DNA from 4 places in the Paenibacillus sp. FSL R5-0713 genome. Region 1 is predicted to be linked to each of the others. Evidence: predicted binding sites of a transcription regulator. Region 1 holds the regulator's gene; each other region holds the start of a gene.
The links. Region 1 encodes LexA, which represses DNA repair genes until DNA is damaged. Its sites were predicted from a motif close to CGAACATATGTTCG; they were not measured.
Positions count from the first base shown of each region.

Region 2: a site for LexA is predicted at 2,256-2,269, ahead of recA (recombinase RecA). Genes of this name have one in related genera too.
Region 3: a site for LexA is predicted at 1,561-1,574, ahead of MKZ12_RS16085 (DNA polymerase IV). Genes of this name have one in related genera too.
Region 4: a site for LexA is predicted at 2,463-2,476, ahead of addB (helicase-exonuclease AddAB subunit AddB). Genes of this name have one in related genera too.

Region 1 covers NZ_CP150229.1:3,999,724-4,003,925, forward strand. Annotated here, with positions in the region: gene MKZ12_RS17705 (hypothetical protein) at 1-169, opposite strand, end outside; gene MKZ12_RS17710 (DUF896 domain-containing protein) at 295-504, opposite strand; gene MKZ12_RS17715 (LysM peptidoglycan-binding domain-containing protein) at 599-976, opposite strand; gene lexA (transcriptional repressor LexA) at 1,273-1,899, shown strand; gene MKZ12_RS17725 (aldehyde dehydrogenase) at 2,007-3,308, opposite strand; gene MKZ12_RS17730 (hypothetical protein) at 4,169-4,202, shown strand, end outside.
Region 2 covers NZ_CP150229.1:2,554,161-2,558,362, forward strand. Annotated here, with positions in the region: gene pgsA (CDP-diacylglycerol--glycerol-3-phosphate 3-phosphatidyltransferase) at 143-730, shown strand; gene MKZ12_RS11660 (competence/damage-inducible protein A) at 839-2,095, shown strand; gene recA (recombinase RecA) at 2,339-3,403, shown strand; gene MKZ12_RS11670 (regulatory protein RecX) at 3,692-4,202, shown strand, end outside.
Region 3 covers NZ_CP150229.1:3,610,529-3,614,730, forward strand. Annotated here, with positions in the region: gene MKZ12_RS16070 (GNAT family N-acetyltransferase) at 1-391, shown strand, start outside; gene MKZ12_RS16075 (DUF4180 domain-containing protein) at 405-773, shown strand; gene MKZ12_RS16080 (acetyltransferase) at 965-1,411, shown strand; gene MKZ12_RS16085 (DNA polymerase IV) at 1,621-2,838, shown strand; gene MKZ12_RS16090 (YolD-like family protein) at 2,835-3,203, shown strand; gene MKZ12_RS16095 (hypothetical protein) at 3,187-3,555, shown strand; gene MKZ12_RS16100 (chromosome condensation regulator) at 3,961-4,202, shown strand, end outside.
Region 4 covers NZ_CP150229.1:4,744,578-4,748,779, forward strand. Annotated here, with positions in the region: gene addB (helicase-exonuclease AddAB subunit AddB) at 1-2,398, opposite strand, end outside; gene MKZ12_RS21160 (class I SAM-dependent rRNA methyltransferase) at 2,632-4,008, opposite strand.

The DNA.
Region 1 (4,202 bases):
TAAACAGATACAAAAAGGCGAGACCGATCAAAAATATAGGGAACAAAAGGCTACGTCCCTTAAAGACTTCTTCACCTGGTGTACCTGTGATTGGCTGACCACTTTTTTTGCGTTGCTGATTTAACTGCTTGGAATTTTTCTTAACCGTTCTCTCGAACGAACGCGACATGAGAATCCCCCTTATGTGTCTTTGTATCGGCTTACATAACTGTAAACCAACATTTCCCCCTATAAATTGCATACTCAGAATAACAGGAAGAAACCTAAATATCATAATGATATCATTAGGTTTCGTTAGTGTTTGAGTTTGCCTTGGTGGCCTTTGTCATTCTCATCATCAACAATCTCAATGGTATCCAGTTGTTGTCTGAAATTGCTGCGAATATTACTCAAATAAATCTCTCTTAGCTCGGCACGTTCAGCAAGTTCTTCCTCCGACAATCCAGTGGACTTTTGCTTACGAGCCAATTCGTTAATACGTGCTACCAGACTATCTATATCCAAGCTTGTCCCCTCCAAAAATACAAAGTCATATTAACTTTGCCATGATAAAGGCTGCTTGTCAAGCTGACACGCGTTAACTCTCATTGATGTGCTTTTATTCTGCGAATTGCGGTAGAGTTAGTACTTGTCCCACTTGGATCGAAGTCGCTTGAAGTTGATTCACTTTCTTAATTGCTTCTATATATATACGTGTATCCATATTAGTCGGTTTATGTTCCAAGGAAATACTCCATAATGTTTCTCCTTGTGAAACGGCTATCTTTCCTCCAGGCAGAACATCATTCTCATTGCCAGCAAATACCGTTAATACAGTGCTACATCCAATAAATATAATCAAAGAAGTGATGGCTACCTTTAATATCCATGAAGAAATCTTGAAACGCGCTAAAACCTTCTTGTAGTTCCCTATGTTAGACTTCACCAGTTCCGAATTCATCGGTTCATAAATACTTTGATAAGTTGAATATCTCATTAAATACCCGCCTCCAAACGTTTGTTCCTATCTATTGAAATCAATATAACACGAACACTTGTTTTGTTCAATAGATTTTTAGAACAATTGTTCGCTTATTTTTTAAAGGAGAAATATCTTAATTCAAACCCTTCTGCGAAGCATTTGCAGTATTTTGCTCTCACTTTTGAACAAATTCGGTTCTATAAGTTAAAAAACACTGATTATATGCCATTTTATTTAGAACTTATGTTTGTACGAACGGAGGTTCTATGTTATAATTTTCCCAAACGTTACTAAAATGGGGTTGATACGGTATGTCGAAGATATCCAGCAGGCAGCAGGCAATTCTGGAATTTATACGAAATGAAGTCCGGTTGAAGGGGTATCCTCCTTCCGTACGGGAAATTGGTGAAGCTGTTGGACTGGCTTCCAGCTCAACAGTACATGGACATTTGGATCGCCTGGAGAAAAAAGGTTTGATCCGACGCGACCCTACCAAGCCAAGAGCCATTGAGCTTTTGAGCCAGGAAGAATCTGAGCATTCTCATCAATTTGCTCATAGCGTTGCACGTATTCCTGTCGTTGGTAAGGTTACAGCCGGGGTTCCAATTACTGCAACCGAGAACATTGAAGACTACTTTCCTCTTCCTACACATTATGTAGGTGAACAGAAAGTGTTTATGCTTTCGGTAGTCGGAGATAGTATGGTGGAAGCAGGAATCGTTAACGGAGATTACGTTATTGTCCGTCAACAGCAAACTGCTGATAACGGTGATATCGTAGTGGCAATGACTGAAGACGATGAAGCTACAGTGAAAACGTTCTATAAAGAGAAAGATCATATTCGCCTTCAACCGGAGAATGCGACCTTCGAGCCTTTACGTTTGAAACACGTTAGTATTCTGGGTAAAGTCATTGGCCTTTTCCGAGATATTCATTAATAACTAACCTGAGTAACAAAACTAGATGCAATACACTGAATACAAAAAGAGGTTGCCCTGATGAACAGGACAACCTCTTTTTATGTTTATATTGTTTTATCTGCTAATTATTCACTGCGTTTCAGAACACTCTTGTGATGTGAGAACACATCAAAGCTCTGTTGTCCGTGATATGAGCCCATACCACTCTCTCCTACACCACCAAACGGAAGATAATGCGAAGTCATATGAGAAAGCGTGTCATTAATACATCCCCCACCGAAGGAAACTTGATTCAACACCTGATCCTGTAGTTGCTCATCCTGTGTGAAGAGATATAGTGCCAATGGTTTTGGCCGGCGAACAATCTCATCCAGCACGGGATTCAGGTCGCTGTACGTAAATACGGGAAGAATCGGACCAAAGATCTCTTCTTGCATGACAGGTGAATCCCAGTTCACATCTCCAAGTACAGTCGGCTCAATCAGCAACTGCTCACGCACAGACCGTCCACCTATCAGCGTTTTGCCATCTGTAAGAAATTTCGACAACCGATCAAAGTTACGCGCGTTGACAATATGCGGGAAATCAGCATTCTGTAACACATCATCCCCAAATTTATCTTTGACCTCTGCGCCAATCAGATTAATTAATTCAGCATGAACTTGTTCATGCACAAGCAAGTAATCCGGAGCAACACATGTTTGCCCTGCATTCAGGAACTTACCACGAACAATACGTTGAGCTACCAGCTTCAGATCTGCGTCACTATGGACAATAGCAGGACTCTTACCACCTAATTCAAGAGTTACAGGAGTCAGGTGCTCCGCAGCCGCCTTCATAACAATGCGACCAACACCCGTACTGCCTGTGAAGAAAATATAATCAAACTTCTCTTTCAACAATGCTGTGCTGGCTTCGACTTCCCCTTCCATAACGGCAATATACTCCTGAGGGAAGATCTCCTGAATAAAATCATACGTCAGACGAGATACGGCTGGTGTTAATTCAGAAGGTTTGATAACTGCACAGTTACCGGCTGCAATTGCTCCAATCAGTGGACCAAACGCCAGTTGGAAAGGATAGTTCCAAGGTGCAATAATAAGAGCCACTCCGTATGGTTCAGGGTAAATGGTGCTCACCCCATCCGGCATAGCTGAATTGGTTGGGACTTGTTTTGGCGCAGCCCATTCCTCCAGATGTTCTAATGCAAAATCCAATTCACCCAGAACAATGCGAATCTCGGAACCGTAAGCTTCGGCCTCGGATTTGTTCAGATCCGCCCGAAGTGCATCTTGAATCCGTTGCTGATACTTTTCGATTCCTTTTCTAAGCTGTTGAAGTGCATTAATCCGATACTCGATATTTTTAGTTTGTCCTGTATAAAAAAATGTACGTTGTTCTGTCACCAATTGTTTTGCCTGATCCATATTAACATCTCCAATTAATTATTTAAAATTAAATTGCTCAAAATTCAATTAAAGTATACCTCTTCTATATGAAACTATCAACATAATATTGAAACATTAATTTGAAAATTTCTGAAATTTGGTAGGCGTTTTCAAGATATGAGAAAGCTACCCTTTTTTTAATGTAAGTGTCCATTGACTATAGCGAATTATTGGGTATTATTAGAATTCATCTTTATTTCTCCAGAAGATTATATGTACTGAGATCTAAAGAGATGGATGTAGCCTTGTAGATCTGACGCAATGTCAACATAGAGATCATATGTCCTAATTGCCGATAACTCTGCGGACGTGGAGAAGTAATTTCTCTAATTCAATGACTTGTGGTTTTGTGTTGGTTTTGTTTGCATAGTAAACAAAGAAGCCGGCCTATTTTTGAATCTTTTACTCGAATGTATCACGAATTTTTCTCTTTTCCATGTTCTTAATGGATAGTGTGCGCTACGCTTCTACTACTCCTCTATAATCAAATACTAGATAGGTACCCGAACCTACATAAGGCTACCGGGAGGAAATCATTTTTCATATCTTAATGTCTTATATGTATATTTATCTTATTATCACCCAAACCTATTAGTTCGATAAAAAGCATGCTAAATAAATCATTTCTATCAATTAGTCAAAATTAGCATTTCAAAAGAATATCCATAAATCCAACATTTTACAACTGTATTATTTACAAATAGTAATCTTATATGGTATATTTAACCATGGTTGGCCGACCTAATTATTTGAACTCTACTCGATATCTTTAATTTTCAAATAACAACTTAAAACAGAATCTTACTCTATTGGTTCTAGTATATTTGGGAGGTTTGAATATGAAAAGATTAAGAAAATTCTCTATTTCTGTTA
Region 2 (4,202 bases), 1.4 Mb from region 1:
TGACTTTATTTTTTGCGTTTCTACATAGTGGGATCATGTTAATATGGATTGACATTGAAACTGTACATTTCATGTTCCGGATGATGATAACGGGATTATGATGATTGTTTGGAGTAATGGAGGATATGAGGGAGGGCGTCTTGTGAATTTACCCAACCGGATTACGCTTGCACGAATTTGCTTAATCCCTTTTTTGATGGTGTTCCTGCTCGTGGATTTTCCATTTTATCCAGAGCCGTTGCAGCTTGGAAGCTTTTCGCTTCCGTATAATCAACTGATTGCTGCTGTTATTTTTATCATCGCCGCAAGCACAGATGGAATCGACGGATACCTTGCGCGGAAAAATAACATGGTTACCAATCTGGGAAAACTGCTTGATCCGCTCGCAGACAAGCTGTTGGTTACTGCAGTTTTGATCTCGCTCGTGGAGATGGGCAAGCTGGATTCCTGGATTGCAGTGGTTATTATTAGTCGTGAATTTGCAGTTACCGGCTTGCGCCAAATCGCATTGCTGGATGGTTCGGTTGTTGCTGCGAGTGCCTGGGGCAAGCTGAAGACGGTAGTGCAGATTGTGGCAATTGTGTTGTTGCTGTTGAACAATTTCCCGTTCTCATACACGGGTATTCACGTCGATATTATCGCAGTATGGGCAGCAGCGCTTATTACCATCTGGTCGGGTATCGATTACTTTATCAAAAACAAAAACCTGCTTCATTTAACAAAAGCATAATAGTTGGTTCTAAAAATGGGTAATCATGAAGGAAGCATTGGGTCAGGGGCAATAGGAAATTATCCTATTGCCCTTTGATCACTCACCACATGTACAGGAGGATGCTCAATGAAGGCAGAAATCATTGCAGTTGGCACAGAGCTACTGCTTGGACAAATCGTCAATACCAATGCCAGATACCTATCCCGTGAATTGGCTGCGATGGGGATCGATGTATATTTCCAAACGGTGGTTGGGGATAACCTGAACCGACTTAGTGAAGCTATTCGCATTGCACAGGGCCGTGCTGACGTTATTTTATTTTCCGGTGGCATCGGACCCACTCAAGATGATCTGACCAAGGATGCGCTCGCAGCTGTTCTTAACCGAAAACTGCATACGGATCGAATGGCGATGGATAAAATTGAGAGCTTTTTCAGAGATCGTAATGTGGACATGACAGAGAATAACCGACGTCAGGCAATTGTTATTGAGGGTGGGACACCTCTGGCCAATGAAACGGGTCTTGCGGCAGGAAATGCGATTTCTGATAATGATAAACATTATGTTGTGATGCCTGGACCACCCAAAGAGCTAATTCCAATGTTTGAACAGGAAGTCAAGCCTTGGCTGTTCCAGCATGTGCTTACAGAAGAAATGCCGATCTATTCCCGAATGCTCAAATTCGCAGGTATCGGTGAATCTGCTCTGGAGGATCGACTGCTGGATCTGATTGACGCGCAGACAGACCCTACAATTGCTCCTTACGCGAGCGAAGGCGAAGTTACGGTACGTGTCTCCACTAAGGCTGCGAGTGAAGGAGAGGCGAAGCTGAAGCTGGATGCGATGGAGGTTCAGATTCGGGAGCGTTTGACAGAACATCTCTACGCGAACGAGGATGTGCCTATAGAGTACACAATTGTAACCATGATGTCTGACATGGGGCTGACGCTTAGCGCTGCTGAGAGCTGTACAGGAGGTCTTGTCATGCAAAGTCTGACTTCTGTACCGGGAAGTGCTTCAATGCTCAAAGGTGGAATTGTTTGTTACTCCAATGAGATTAAGGAAAAGCTGCTAAATGTGCCTCATGATTATCTGGAAGGTGAAGATGCACCTGGAGCGGTAAGTCCTGAGGTTGCAAAAGTGCTTGCTGAGCAGATCCGCATGATTGGCGATGCTGATTTTGGCTTGGCTGTTACCGGTGTAGCTGGACCGGGATATTCGGAACGCAAGCCACCCGGACTTGTCTTCATCGCTCTGGCTGAACGTGGAAAAGAGACGGAAATTCATGAGCTGCGTATTAATGGTAATCGCGAGACTGTCCGCATTCGTTCAACCAAAGCGATTCTCTATCGCCTATGGAAAAAACTTGTGGCGATGGATTGATTAGTTAATAGCTTCGATTGCATTTGAAGCTCTAAAGAAGTATAATTAAGGAAGACGGAAGAACCGCAGAATTAGGCTTTACAGCCTTGTTTACGGTTCTTTTTTCTGTTTAATGGAAAGTTTCTTTGAGGAAGAGGCGCCTCGGCCTTTACAAAAAAAACGAATGTATGTTCGAAAAAAAGCTTGGCAAACGTGTTAAAACAAGGTATCATTATCTTATAAACAGTAAAGGGTGTGAGCTTATTGTCAGACCGTCGTGCCGCGCTTGATATGGCGCTCCGTCAAATAGAGAAGCAATTTGGTAAAGGATCCATCATGAAACTGGGTGAGTCCACTCATATGAATGTGGAAATTATTCCCAGTGGTTCCTTGGCTTTGGATATTGCATTAGGAACAGGCGGCTTGCCTAAAGGCCGTATTGTTGAAATATATGGACCTGAATCTTCAGGTAAAACAACTGTCGCATTGCATGCGATTGCTGAAGTACAACGTGTTGGTGGACAAGCAGCCTTTATCGATGCTGAGCATGCTCTTGATCCTCAATATGCAAGTAAATTGGGCGTTAACATTGACGAATTGCTTCTATCTCAGCCAGATACGGGTGAGCAAGGGCTGGAAATTGCAGAAGCTCTTGTACGCAGTGGTGCAGTAGATATCGTCGTTATTGACTCTGTAGCTGCATTGGTTCCAAAAGCAGAGATTGAAGGCGAAATGGGTGATTCACACGTTGGTTTGCAAGCGCGTTTGATGTCTCAGGCGTTGCGTAAATTGTCTGGTGCAATCAGCAAATCCAAAACAATCGCAATCTTCATCAACCAGCTTCGTGAGAAAGTCGGCGTTATGTTTGGTAACCCGGAAACAACACCTGGTGGTCGTGCTCTGAAGTTTTATTCTACGGTACGTCTGGATGTACGTCGTATTGAGAGTATCAAATCAGGCAATGACATGATTGGTAACCGTACTCGTATTAAAGTTGTGAAAAACAAAGTGGCACCTCCGTTTAAACAAGCGGAAGTGGATATCATGTATGGTGAGGGTATTTCGAGAGAAGGCAGTATCATTGATATTGGTACTGAGCTGGACATCGTTAATAAAAGTGGTGCTTGGTACTCTTACGAAGGTGAGCGTTTAGGACAAGGCCGTGAGAACGCGAAGCAGTTCATGAAAGAGCATAAAGATATTGCTGAAATCATTGAACAAAAAATTCGGGTAGCTAGTAACTTGACTACCGCAGTTCCTGCGCCAACAAGTGAAGAGCAACAAAAAGAAGCAGAAGAAGAACAAGAATTGTTTGAAATCAACGAGTAATCTCTCAAAGCCTCCCTTGCTGGGAGGCCCTGAGGGTGTTTCCCACTGGGCTCCATAAACTTATCTGATTGAGCTTGGATCAATCTGGATAAGTTGATTGTAGTGGGACTGCTCTTGCTGTCCAACAGCCCCTGTCCAACAGCCCCTGTCCCAGTGGACAGGGGCTGTTGGCACGCTACTGTGTAGATAAAGGCCGGGCTGAGTTCCCGGCCTTTTGTATTAGCATTCTTTATGTGAAGATGTGCTTGACGTAGTCAGAATAAAAATGATGTGAAAGGGGAGACCTGAATGGATCAACATGACGAGGATTTATATGAAGAAGCAGAACAGGATGGCCTATCCCAATTTCCGGACAACGAAGAACTTATAATTACACGTGTAGAACGGACAAAGCACAGGCAAGCTCGTTATCGAATCACTTTTGGCATCCACTCCATAACGGTTCTTGAAGATGTAATGATTAAATACAGGATGACTCAAGGCAATTCGTTTATGAAGAAGGATCTGGAAGAAATCATTGTAGCTGACGAGCGACAGCGGACGTATACACAGTCTCTGCGTTTTTTGGAGCATAAGCCGCGTACACGACATGAGTTGAGTCAGAAACTTCGTCAAAAAGAGTTTGCTGCTCCTTTAATTGAAGAGACGCTGGATCGACTTGAGCGCGAGAATTTGGTGGATGATGACCTATTTGCGAAGGAATGGACAAGACAGCGTATGGAGGGCAAGCGGAAGGGAAAACTGTGGATAAGGCAAGAGCTCCGTCAAAAGGGCATTGCCAATGATCTTATTGTTGAAG
Region 3 (4,202 bases), 390 kb from region 1:
TCCACAATTGAGACATATTTATTTGGATTCCCGGCGGGAGAGCTTTCACTGGGCCAGTGCCGATGAGATGAGACTAGACGATTTTGACCGGGATACATCGGAAGAACAGATTCTTTTGGCAGAGGACAACGATCAAGTACTTGGATTTGCGTCACTATATGTACCTGACCGCTTTATTCATAATTTGTTTGTGCACCCAAGTGCTGCCGGCAAAGGGGTGGGAAAACAGTTACTTCAGCAATCCGTGGTCGAACTGGGAATGCCTGTCACATTAAAATGTGTCTCGGATAATCATAAAGCACTCACATTTTATAAAAAACAAGGCTGGAAAGCTATTGTAGAAGAAGGTGAACCTGGATCAAGATATTGGGTTCTTCAATATAAGGAATGAGGGAAAAGAAGACATGAATATCAGAAAAATAAATGAAAATGGAGTATCTATTGCTTACGTTACGAGTGATGAAGAATTAATTACCGATGTTCAATCCGCTATCGATCTTATGGCTACGGTTCAATATGAAGCCGATTGTCACCGTATTATAGTTAACAAATCTGCTGTCAGTGAAGTGTTTTTTGATCTGAAAACACGGCTGGCAGGTGAAGTGTTGCAAAAGTTCATCAATTACCAGACCAAAATTGCGATCATTGGTGATTTTTCCGGTTATACCAGCAAAAGTCTTCGAGATTTTATCTATGAAAGCAACATGGGGAACGATATATTCTTCGTAACAGAGGAAGAACTGGCTATTGAAAAGCTAAGCAAGAAACAGTGATTTAAATTAACTAGGGCGTGTCTGAAAACTCCGAAGGGAGCAGATTTTGCCGAATTTTCGTTCCAAGCAAGAAAGTTTTCTGCAGGCGTGCCGGGGCACGTCAAGGGAAAGTGACGCAGCAGGGGGCGAAAAGGCGGTGAAAGATGCACTTCAGCGAGTTTTGAGACACGCCCTAAAGAAAGACTGGAGAGATTGAGATGGATATTGTATCATATCGGGAGCAAGATCAGGAACGACTGGTTCAGATTTGGGAGAGAGCTGTTCGAGCAACACATACATTTTTGGAGGAACAACACATTCAATTCTATCGGGATGTGGTAAACAAAGTATTACAGGAACGGCAAGTCGAGGTGTGGGAAACTCTAGATAAAGAACATCAGCCTGTCGGTTTTATCGGGTTGCAAGATAACTTTATTGAGATGTTATTCGTCGATCCAAGTCAGCATGGACAGGGAGTTGGTCGTCTGCTGATCGAACATACTGTCAAGATCAAAGGACGCCACCTGAAGGTGGATGTCAACGAACAGAATCCTGGAGCTGCACAATTCTATAGCAAAATGGGGTTTGTACAGATCGGACGCTCCGAATTCGATGGTTCTGGTAATCCGTTCCCGCTATTGCATCTGGAAATTTCATAAAGGATAAGAATGTTCCCGTTGAAGTCGCTAATTTAGCGACTTTTTTTGCGAGCGTAACCTAGTATGATCTGAATCCTTCACTTGGTCCTATGCCAAATATAAATATTTACCTCTTGCATAAAGAACACATGTTCGGTTTATAATATATACAAACATACGTTCTTAAATGTACAGGAGTGATTTCAGTGTGGACTAAGCAGCGAACCATCATGCTCATTGATATGCAGAGTTTTTATGCTTCAGTCGAAAAGGCAAAAATGCCCCAATACAAAAATAGACCTCTCGCCGTTGCAGGCGATCCAGCAAGACGTTCTGGCATTATTCTTGCCGCTTGTCCATTAGCCAAAGCTAAGGGGGTATCTACCGCAGAACCACTCTGGCAGTCTCTTCAGAAGTGCCCTGAACTGATCATTGTCAGACCTCACATGCAAGAATACATTGAAGTTTCCACCCAAATCATGTCCATTATTGAGGAATTCACCGATCTGGTTGAGCCATACAGTATAGACGAATTATTCGCTGATTTTACAGGGTCTATGCATTTATTTGGTAATGATCCAATCGATTTGGCCAAACAAATTCAAGACAAAATCTATAACGAAACAGGGGTTTACGCCAGAGCGGGCATTGGTGAAAACAAAATTATCAGTAAATTGTGCTGCGATATGATTGCTAAAAAAGCGGAAGGTGGCATTTTTCACTTAAAGAAAGAGGAGTTACATCTTCACATTGGAGATAAGCCCATCCGCGATATGTGGGGGATTGGCTCAAGAATGGAAAAACATCTCTGGAAGATGGGTATCCGAACCATTAAAGACCTGGCGAATACGCCTCTTTCCAAATTAAGAAGCAAATGGGGTGTTAATGGAGAAGTCATCTGGAGGGTTGCCAATGGACTCGACAATTCGCCGGTAACGGTCAACACACACAATACACAAAAGGATATCGGAAACGGAATGACCCTGCCCAGAGATTTCACAGAAGCATGGGAGATTGAAGTGGTTATTCTCGATATCTGTACAGAAGTGTGCAGAAGAGCCCGTAAAAAAGGGCTGATGGGTAGTGTCATATCTGTGAGTGTATCGGGAGCAGATTTTGATCACCCAACGGGTTTTCACAGGCAGGTTAAACTGTCTGATCCTACAAACATAACCGTTGATGTGTGCAAAATAGCCAAACGCATATTCCATCAACATTGGGATGGGCAACCTGTGCGCCGTGTAGGCGTATCCCTATCTCAATTATCCAATGCGGATACATATCAACTATCTTTCTTCGATGATCAAGAGCAGAAACGAGCCATTGATCAGGTGATGGACAACATCAAGGATCGATATGGCGACATTGCCATTCTTCGAGCGAGCTCCATTACGGCTGCGGGCCAAGCGATCGATCGAGCTTCTAAAATTGGGGGGCATTACAAATGAGCAAAAAACTGGAGGCCAATGGATTATGGGAATCGAGCCGCATGATGCTTCCACAACATAAAGAACGAATTATACAGCATCGTACTCAAATTCATGTTCAAGCGAAACCTCTGATTCATGAAGATGAGTGGGAGATTATTGCTCAACATATAGATATGTCCCTCAACTATACGTTGCAAGCCACCTTTGAAGTATTTCATGAGTCAGGCAACCGGTATATACACGGGATCGTCACTTCAGTCAGTGCCTTTGGAAAAAAAATAAAAATTGAAATGGATAATGGATTTGAATGGGTCGATTTTGATCAACTGGTCACTGTAAAGTTTGAAGAAGGAGGAGGTGTGTACGGTGAGACAAACTTCTGAGGAACTTGCACTCGTCAAGAGGCTGGTTGAGCTTCCGTATCTTTTAGGTGCTCTGGAGGTAGATAAGCATAAAATATACGCTTCAAACTTTAAGATGAAATCGGTGTATATTGATTACCTGGACGGTACCCAAAAGAAAATTGCTTTAGAGATGTACAAGTCAAAACAAAGTTTAAAGGAACATCATATAAAAATCATTGAAGGGGAGAGATCCGAGCTGAGTTTAACAGTAAATTATTCGGTAAGAGGTTACCTTCACAAAATGACTCTATTGTGGAGCAAAGTGAAAGTGGATGTGACCTTAATGCTTACTGAACATATGAGCGTTGATATTACTGATATGCCAAGATAAACATAGAGTTAGAGCAGAATACGGTATATAACGGCATAGGGTGGATATAATACAGCTATAACCATTGTTTTCTTCTCCCGATTTGGGTAAACCGACCTTTGAAATTGAAGGGTCGGTATTTTTTGTCTCAAATTTTGTGATTGGCATACTAACCATATAAAATGAGAGAACTCACGATTCAGTTACATACAGATACATACAGATAGACACATTTATCCATATTGTTCCGTCCCGAAACAAGAATTTATCCTTCAGAGGAATGGTATCAACATATCTGGATAGCATGGCATGGTTCCGTTATCTTGACAGCCAGGAGTATTATAATACAACGTTGAATAAGAGTAGTACGTTGGTGACTCACCGTTGAACAACGGAGGATTTTAATGGGTGGAGGGGAGGAAAGTTATGGACTACAATTCACGGAAGGTAGCAGTGTTTAAGACAAAAGGGTTCCGTAACTGTACTGTAGCGGCAGGTCGCCGTCATACCGTCGCTCTTAAATCTGACGGAACAGTCATAGCCGTGGGTGATAATAAATACGGTCAATGTGATGTAAGCGATTGGTCCCATATCGTCGCCGTTGATGCCGGTAATGTTCATATGGCTACGAACACAGGTAATGCTCATACCGTTGGTCTTAAATCTGA
Region 4 (4,202 bases), 740 kb from region 1:
ACCGCTCCATTCGTGAAACACTCGTCCTCACCTCTGTGCCATACAGTCTGCGACTGGTGGCTGTACGTAGTGGCAATGCCCGATTACGATAAAAGATTGATCCCATCAACCGTTCCAGCTGAGGTCTGCTTGTCTCCTGAGATACATGCCAATTGTAGACCGCCCACCACATTTCAGGGATGTCTTCTCCGCGACGCCATTTACGCAATTGTCCAATGAGCGCAGACAGACTCTGACCCGGATGGGTGACATACGACCAATGGGATTCTTCCGAGTTCACAACCGGTGGTTGGGCAAGCAATGGCTGTTCTTGTAGACCAAACATTTTCCGTACATGGCGGACAATTTCGGAAGGAAGCAGTGCTTTTCCCTCATCATCAGCAACCGGGTAACTCAACCACAATTGGTTGCTTGCCGCTGTAAGTGCCGTATAGATCAGAAAACGTTCATCCAACATTTGCCTCGTTGCACCTGGTCCAAGCGCTACACCTCTTTCCGTCAATAACGCTCTCTCCAGTTCCGTTAATACGCCATCATCCTGAGGTACAGCTGGCAATTCACCATCAACTGCACCAAGGATAAATACGTATTTGATATCCTGAAGACGTGTACGGTCCATGGAACCAACCAATACCTGATCAAGTGCGGGTGGTACCAGACCCAGCTTCAGTTCCGTTAATCCGGTCTCAATCATCCCGGCAAACAGAGTGATATCCAACCGTTCATTGCCCATCATATCTACCATCTGATCCAATAGATCCAGCACAGCTCCCCACATCTGCCGATGTTCTCTCGACCGTTCTGGGTCACCTTGAGTCTTAGCTTCAGCAGACATCTGTTCCAGCTTCCATGGAATCTCGGCCTCTTCCAGCAGTCTGTATAGTGCCTCGCATTGAGCTTTGGCTGTCTTTGCTTTTTTCATCCGTTTCTCAAAAGCACCCAAGGCATCTGTAATGACCGCTCGACAACGCTCCATTAAAGAAAGCATTTGGTCCCGTCCACGACTACGGCCATCCTGACCATTGTCTTCCAGCGACAGGCTGGGTACATACTTCCACGGCTTGCCGTCAGTCCAGCGATACCCATGAATACCACAAGCCAGCACATAATTCTCAAGCTGGTCCATATCTTCACGAGTGATGGAACCATCACGCGGAAGCAGCAGATCCGTTTTGACACAGCGAAATACATCCTCATAACGCCAGTGGCGCCGAACAATATCCAGTGCGGAACGGATAAATTCGGATAATGGGTGATGAAGTTCATTTCTTCTGCGGTCCAGAAAGACAGGTACACCATAGTCCCTGAATAGCGGTTCAGCTATATCAGCGTAGGTATCCAACTGACGAACAAGTACTGCCATATCCCGATAACGCGCACCTTCGTTTTGCGCCAGACGCCGCATCTCACGGAGTGCTCCCTCCATCTCAGCTCGTCGGTTCTCCGCTGCAACTAGGCGAATTCCTGAATCAGTACCATCACCTTTCCAACGAATTCGGCGGTCAAAACCAGCCTCCAGATGAGCAAGTCCCGGACGATCCTTGTATCTAGGTGGAATCTCCGAATCTAGCACGGTGATATCGCTCGGTACACCCAGTTCTTCAGCCATCCCTTTCAAACGCGCATAGGCACTTGCCGTTGGATAGAACAGTTCCAGTTCTCCAGGCAGTGCGCCGTGATCATATGGACGATCCAATGTCAGTGCAATCGTCACGGAAGAGCACTGCAACATCAGGCGACCGATCACACTCATCTCCTGTGGCGTGAATCCCTGAAAACCATCAATCCAGATCTGAGCATCCTGCAGCAATGTACTTTCAGACAGGCGCTCTGTCAGTTCGGTCAACGTATCTTCATCATCAATATATAAATTGGTCAGTTCCTGTTCATAGTCACGATAGATCAGATTCAAGTCATGCAACTTGTCCTCCAGAATTGGCGAAGAGGATGAGGTATACCCTCCAGACAACCCTTCTTCCAGCAAAGATGGATCAACTTCATAACGTTTAAACTCACTATATAAGTCATTTAATTCGCCTATAAAACCCAGCTGGCTGCCGGATGCACCAAACAGCTTCAATTCTTCCTTACGACGCTGGATGACCTTATAGAGCAGCATCTTTTTGCCTTCGGCTCCGATTGGAATACGAGCAGAACCGCCTGCTTCCTGCATTATGCGGTAAGCTAATCGGCGAAAGCCGAGCACTTCTGCACGCATGGTACCTTTAATTGCTCCAGAAGACACCAATGCCTGCTCTGTTCGAAAGGAACTCTGTTCGGGAACGAGTAAAATCAAAGGTTTACCTTGCGGCTCCTTTTGAAGTAAGGATGTAATTTCCCGGGTAATCAGCGAGCTTTTGCCGCTGCCTGCCCGGCCAATAACAAAACGAACGGACATGTCTAATCCTCCAAACCACACGTACAAGATTTTAATTCCCAGTATAACATATCTGACTTGGTTCGGAACATACGTTTGCCACTATCCGGTAAAACCGGAGATTCTCTCCGTTAACACGGCAAAACAGCAAAAAGCCCGCAGCTGTTCACACTGTGGACTCTAACCGAAAGTATCATTCATTTAAACTTCACTTTATCTCACGAAAGGATTAAAAAAAGTAAAAAGAGACTCCTCTAATTCTTTTTGCTGCGCACCTCAAAAATAGCAAATTTGAGGTAATGTCCTTCATCCACGCCCAAAATTTGCGGGTGGTCCTTACCGGCTGCCTTCCAGTCGATCAGACGAAGCACTTTGCCAGCATCTTCCGCTGCATCAGCAATCGTATCCAGGAAGAGGTCTGGACGCATGTGGTATGAACAGCTGGCGGTTACCAAATATCCGCCCTCATTGACCAGTTTCATTCCTTGCAGGTTGATATCCTTATATCCACGGCATGCGCCTTTGACTGCTGATTTCGTCTTGGCAAACGCTGGGGGATCGAGGATCACTACATCAAACGTTTTACCGCCAGCTGCAAGCGCTTTGGAAGTATCTACTTTTTGTTCGCCAGCACGCGCACGTGCAGTACGTTCATCCAGTCCTTTCACTTGTTCACGCAAGTACTGGAATGCATCGGCAACTACGAATTCGACACGGTCGGTGAAACCATTCAGTTCGACATTCGTTCGTGCACTTTCAATGGCATGCTCCGATATATCAAGACAAGTCACTTTCTTGGCTCCATATTTGCAAGCATTTAACGTGAAGCTGCCCGTGTGTGAGAAGCACTCCAGTACGGTGGCACCATCCCAATAAGGGAATGTAACTACCTTACCGCTTTTATTCACAGGCAAGAGCTGCTCTGTGCCGTCCTGCTCAGTCGTTTGGAGTGTGATTCCACTCTTATAGCCCCAACCCTTCATAAGCGGTTCGATCGCTGCACGATTCTCACGTTGGTCGAAGAAGTAACCTGTCTTCTGTCCTTCCACGATATCGACTTTAATGAGTAGTCCATTCTCGGTAACGGTGACATGTCTTGGGCATTCTCCATACAGTGGACCTTTGGTCTGCTCCAAACCTTCCAGTTCACGAATTGAGACGTCACTGCGCTCATATATGCCTTCAGGCTGCATCACTTCAATGAGTGCTTGAACGATGGCTTCACGGCAACGATCCATGCCAAGTGTAAGCAACTGTACAACGAGGATGCTACCGAATCGGTCAACGATCAATCCGGGCAGAAAATCAGCTTCCCCATAAACGAGACGGTACGCTTCTCCATCCTGGATAAAACGTTCCCGATGACGCAAGCAATCGCGAAAACGCGCTACAAAGAACGCCGTATCCATCTTTTCGGACTCCAGGGGTTGATAAGCTACAACCCTTACCATGATCTGAGATGCGGGATTGTAATAACCTGTCGCCAGATAGCGACCTTGATGGTTCAATACATTGACCAGATCTCCCGGCTCCGGGTTTCCTTCAACCGAGGCAATTTCGTTGTTAAATATCCATGGATGTGCATGTTCAAGCCGCTTTTTGCGACTGCGTTCGAGTGTAACTGATGGCAAGGTAGATCCACTTCTTTCATAGTTAGTTGAAAAGATAGGTTTGGTGCAAAGGAGACGCTACGGCGACGAATTGTTCCTCTGATCACTGTTATCCCCAGATTTTTCGATTCCCTTTCTTTAAAAAGGAAAATCCGGGGATAAAGGCGAGCGCTTCGCTTCTTCGGTAACAATTTCGTCTTCTTCGCTACGTTTGC